DNA from 2 places in the Nocardioides terrisoli genome. Region 2 is predicted to be linked to the other one. Evidence: predicted binding sites of a transcription regulator. Region 2 holds the regulator's gene; the other holds the start of a gene.
The links. Region 2 encodes LexA, which represses DNA repair genes until DNA is damaged. Its sites were predicted from a motif close to TCGAACANNTGTTCGA; they were not measured.

Region 1: the regulator LexA is predicted to act here: its motif matches at 1,216-1,231, upstream of Q9R13_RS07410 (HNH endonuclease signature motif containing protein).

The regions. Positions count from the first base shown of each region.
Region 1 covers NZ_CP134227.1:1,554,150-1,556,596, reverse strand. Annotated here, with positions in the region: gene Q9R13_RS07410 (HNH endonuclease signature motif containing protein) at 1-1,184, opposite strand, end outside; gene arfB (alternative ribosome rescue aminoacyl-tRNA hydrolase ArfB) at 1,292-1,723, opposite strand; gene Q9R13_RS07400 (CoA-binding protein) at 1,716-2,171, opposite strand; gene Q9R13_RS07395 (MFS transporter) at 2,182-2,447, opposite strand, start outside.
Region 2 covers NZ_CP134227.1:1,689,976-1,692,422, reverse strand. Annotated here, with positions in the region: gene Q9R13_RS08060 (S53 family peptidase) at 1-761, opposite strand, end outside; gene lexA (transcriptional repressor LexA) at 940-1,725, opposite strand; gene Q9R13_RS08050 (hypothetical protein) at 1,842-2,429, opposite strand.

The DNA.
Region 1 (2,447 bases), 140 kb from region 2:
TGGTCCAGGTCGAGGTGTCGGGCCGGGCGGCTGCAGTGGGGTGCGGCGCAGGTGCGGTCGCGCAGGATGATCTGTTCGCGGTGCGGTCCGGCGGCGAATCGGCTGGTGCTGGTCAGGTCGGCGTTGAGGTCGATGATCGGGCGGATCGTGACATGGATGTCTGCGGAGATCGTGAGCCAGTCCCGCAGGGTGTCCAGGGTGATCACCGGATCGTGGTGTCCCTCCAGGCTGACGGTCGCGCCCGCGAGGGCGTGGGGGGTGCTTGCGGCCTCGGTCGGGGTGGGGTGGAGCGTGTCGGTGGGCAGGTGTGCGTACAGGGTCAGGTCCCGGCGACCGTGCCCCCGGGCGGCCCGGGCAGGGGGCCGATCTTCGGCGGGCTGGTCCACGGTGTCGGTGTCGGTGTCGGTGCCGGTGCCGGTTGCCGTGTCGAGGTCCAGGGCGAGCTGGCGGCGGGCCAGCTCTCCGGCGGCCAGTGCCCGGCGCTGGTCCAGGCCGAGGTCGGCGCCGAGCTGCTTCAGCTCTGCGGCGAGTGCGGCGATCGCGGCGTCCAGGTCCAGCGCGTCGGCCAGGTCCAGCTCGGCTTCGACCCGGCTGGTCCCGGCGAAGGAGACCCGGGCGTGGTCGATGTCGAACCGGCGAGCATCCGCTGCCTGCTCGCGCTGCTCGCGTGCCAGGTCGGGCATGAACCGGGCCACCGCCTCGGCGAGGAGCCGGTCCACCGCGGTGGCGCCCATCCGGGCGGCGAACCCGGCGACCTGGGCGTCGAGGAACCCGGCGGCCTCGATGGTGAGGATCTGGGTCTGCTCGGCGATCCGCCGGGCCCGCCACGCCGCCACCTCCCCGCCCTGCACCCGCGCCCACAACCGTGGGAGCCGGAACGCCAGCTCGAGCACCTCGGCCACCAGCGCCCGGGCCCCGGCCGGGCTCATCCCCAGCCCGGCCGCGAGCTCGGTGAGGGTGAACTCACCGACCCACGGACACCCGACGCCCCCGAGCCGGACCGGGGCCCCACCCCAGGTGGCTGCCCGGTCCGGGTCCTCGGTCACATGCAGCTCACACCAGGCCAGCACCCCGGCCAGCTTGGACGCCTCAGCCGCCTGCACGACCTCCTGGTCCGCCCGGATCCCGGCCAGCACCGCACCCGCAACCGACACATCGCCGCGAACGCTGCTCCCCGAGACCATGAAACAACCCTAGGCCCGAACACCGACACAATCGCAGATACATTCGAAGAACGCTGGGTGTCTGGCGCCGGAGTCCCTGCGGCCTTGGGCTGAGTTGAGCCCGCCGCTCAGCCCTTGTCGACGCGGCGTCGCATCGCCTTGATCTGCGCGCGCCGGCGCTTGCCCTCGACCCGGCGCCGTTGCGAGCCGCGGGTCGGCTTCGTGGGCACGCGTGCCGGCGGTGGGGGAGCCAGCGCCGCGCGGAGCCGTTCGGCGAGCCTCTCCCTGGCCGCCATCCGGTTGCGGTGCTGGGAGCGCTGCTCGGAGGCGGTCACGGTGATCGTCGGGCCGCCGAGCATCGCCGCGGCGCGCTGCCGTTGTGCCTCGGTCAGTGACGGCGAGTGCGCGACGTCGAGGCTCAGCTCGACGCGGCTGTCCGTGGTGTTCACCGACTGGCCGCCGGGCCCCGACGACTTCGAGAAGCGCTCCACCAGCTCGTCGCCGGGGATCACCAGGCCCTCAGGGAGTCCCGGGCCCGGCGGCACGAAGAGGTCAGGCACTACTGGGAGCCCTCGGCGGCGGTCGCCGGCGCCACTCGATCGCGGGGCAGGTGTCCATCACCATCGGTACGCCGGCGGCACGGGTCCGCTCGAAGGCAGCCTGGTCGACCACCCCCAGCTGGAACCAGACGCCCCGGGCGCCGATCTGCACGGCCTGGTCGGCGAACGGACCGGCCTGGCCCGACCGCCGGAACACGTCCACGACGTCGACGGGGAAGGGGACGGCGGCCAGCGTTGGATACCCCTGCTCGCCCAGCACGGTGCCCGGCTCGGCGGGGTCGTCGAAGCGAGGGTGGATCGGCACGATCCGCTTGCCCTTGTGCTGCAGCAGCGCTGCGATCTCGTACGCGGTACGCGACGGGTCGCCCGACAGTCCCACGACCGCCCAGGTCACACAGTCGTCCAGCATCAGGTCGATCGCGGCCTGATCCTGCCAGGGGAGTGCCATGACCTGGAGCCTACGACGTCGTACGCGGCGACGGACCGGCTCCGGACCCGCCGCGGGAGACCCGGTAGCGGACGAACGTCGGCACCACAGCGGCGGCGACCAGGACGAGTGCGACGACGAGCACGCCGCCTCCGGCAGCGGTCGGACCGGTGCCGGCAACAGCCGCGACACCGCCGTGCGCGACGTCCGCGATCCTGGGCCCGCCGACCACCACCACGATGAAGACCCCCTGCAGCCGTCCCCGTACGGCGTCGCCGGCTGCCTCCATCAGCATCG
Region 2 (2,447 bases):
CCGCTCATGCCGTAGGCGCCCTGCAACTGCTTGCCGGCATAGCCGCACGGCGCGAACGCGTAGTCGGGCGTCGCCGGCAGCACGGTGCCGTCCGGGGTCGGCGTGTTGTCGACCGTCTTCTCGCCCCAGTAGGACGAGCATGGCTGCGCGTTCACGAACACCGGCGGCGGGGGAGCCGCCTTGTGCTGGATCGCAAGCGTCTGCGACTCGTCGAGACCGATCACCGCCTCGACGTGGGTGAGCGTGGACGGGATGCTCAGCGCGGTGGTGTTGCTGCGCACTGTCTGGCCCTGCACCTTGTACTCCGCGAAGGAGGTCTTGAACGCCGAGGCCGCCTGGCTGGCGGTGCCGGTCGCCTCGACGTACTTGCGGTTGCCGGGGACCGAGGTCACCTTGAAGCCCTGACCCTTCAGCCAGGACTCCACCGCGTTCACGGTGCTGGTGTTGGGCGAGAACTGCTGGTGGAACTGGGCGGGCGTGAGGAACTTGCCGTAGTCGGGACTGCCGGGGGTGGAGACCGACTCGGCGAGCTTCTGGGCGGCGTCACCGCCACGCCAGTCGAGGTAGACGCGGAAGTCGACAGGCTGCGAGCCGGGCGTGCTGCCGACCCTGTGCTGGGCCTTCGCCCAGGCCGGGGTGCTGCCGGGCAGGGTGCTTCGGCCGTTGCTGGCGGCCTGGGCCGGGCTGAGCAGGCCGGTAGTGGCGGCTGCGAGAGCTGCCGCCGCCGCGATCGCGGCGACGGACGGGGCAATTCTTGTCACAGGGGTTCTCCCTTTCCGAGAAATGTGGCCGTCCGAGCAACGGCCACAGGAAAAACTACCCCTATGTGACCCCGAGCACATCCCCTCGCCGCGATCGAGTTCTCAGGAGGACTTCAGCCGGTCGCGGACGTGACGCCGTAGCGGGGCACGCGTCGCTGGAGGCCGGCCAGGAGGGCACCTAGACCCGGCGGAGTACGGCGGTCACCTTGCCGAGAATGGTGGCGTGGGTGCCGTCGATCGGATCATAGGCGTCGTTGTGGGGGAGCAGCCAGACCTTGCCGGACTTGCGCTGGAAGGTCTTCACGGTGGCCTCGCCATCGAGCATCGCGGCCACGATGTCGCCGTTCTCCGCCGTCTGGGCCTGGCGGACCACCACGTAGTCGCCGTGGCAGATCGCTGCGCCGACCATCGAGTCGCCGGAGACCTCGAGCAGGAAGAGGGTGCCCTCGCCGACCAGTGACTTGGGCAGCGGGAAGACCTCCTCGACCTGCTCCTCGGCGAGGATCGGCACACCCGCGGCGATCCGGCCGACCAGCGGGACGTACTGAGCGCCGGGCACCGCGTCGCCGATCCCGGTCGGGTCGAAGCTCTCGTCGCCGGAGTCGGCGTGGGAGATCGCGCGACGGGCGGCCATCAGCTCGGGGATGAACACCTCCAGCGCCCGCGGACGGTTGGGGTCGCGCTTGATGAAGCCCTTCTTCTCCAGCACGCGCAGCTGGTGAGCGACGCTGGAGGAGCTGGCCAGGCCCACCGTGTCGCCGATCTCGCGGATGCTCGGCGGGTAGCCGCGGCGCTCGATCGACTCGCGAAGCGTGTTCAGGATGCGTTGCTGCCGAGGGGTGAGTCCGGTCGCGTCGGGCGCCGCGTCGGGCAGCGCGGTGACGGTTGCGTGTCGCTCCTTGGTGGCGTCCTTGTCGCCCTTGGCGCTGCGTGCGGGGCGCTTCGTGGTGCTCTTGGTGGCCATGGGTCAGACCGTAGACCGATTCCGGGCGGGGTTCAAACATGTGTTCGAACGGCGTGTCGGGTCACGCTCGGGGCCGTGGGCACCGAGCCATGCGTCGACGCGGCTCCTGCGGTCGGTCAGGCTGCTGCTGGACCGGTCGCCGGCCGGCGGCTCACTGCGACCACGGACGCGTGCGGGTCGGACGGCGCGTGCTCGGGACGGTCGGTGGAGACAGGCTCCGCGGGTTCGGCGCGGCCGCCGAGCACGACCCCCATGTCCAGTCCGTACGTCGTGGTGCCCCCGGGGCGGGACTCCCCGTGCTGCATCTCCCCGATCGAGGGACCGGACATCCCGGTGTCGACGGCGCGGACCTCGCCCTGCGCCAGGACCGACAGCGCGTCGGAACCGGCGAAGAGGTTCTCCTGGCGGCTCCGGTCGAGCCGGGAGAGTCGGCGGCGCCACTGCGACCACTCGGAGAACGAGCGCGCTCTGGCGACCCGAGTCGCCTCGCGGAACAGCCCGTCGGCTGCGTCGAAGGCGAGCTCGAGGTGGTGGTACGCCGTCTGGCGTACCGGCAGTGGGGCCTCCAGGCGGACAAGGAGGTCCAGCTCGGCCCGGCACCGCTCGACGCGAACCAGCGCTTCGTCGACGCGGGCGACCAGGTCCTCGGTGACGCCGGGCTGCGCGGCGCGGTCGTGCCTCCAGCGGCGGGCGAGCCTGCTCATCGAAGGCCGGCCTTCGTC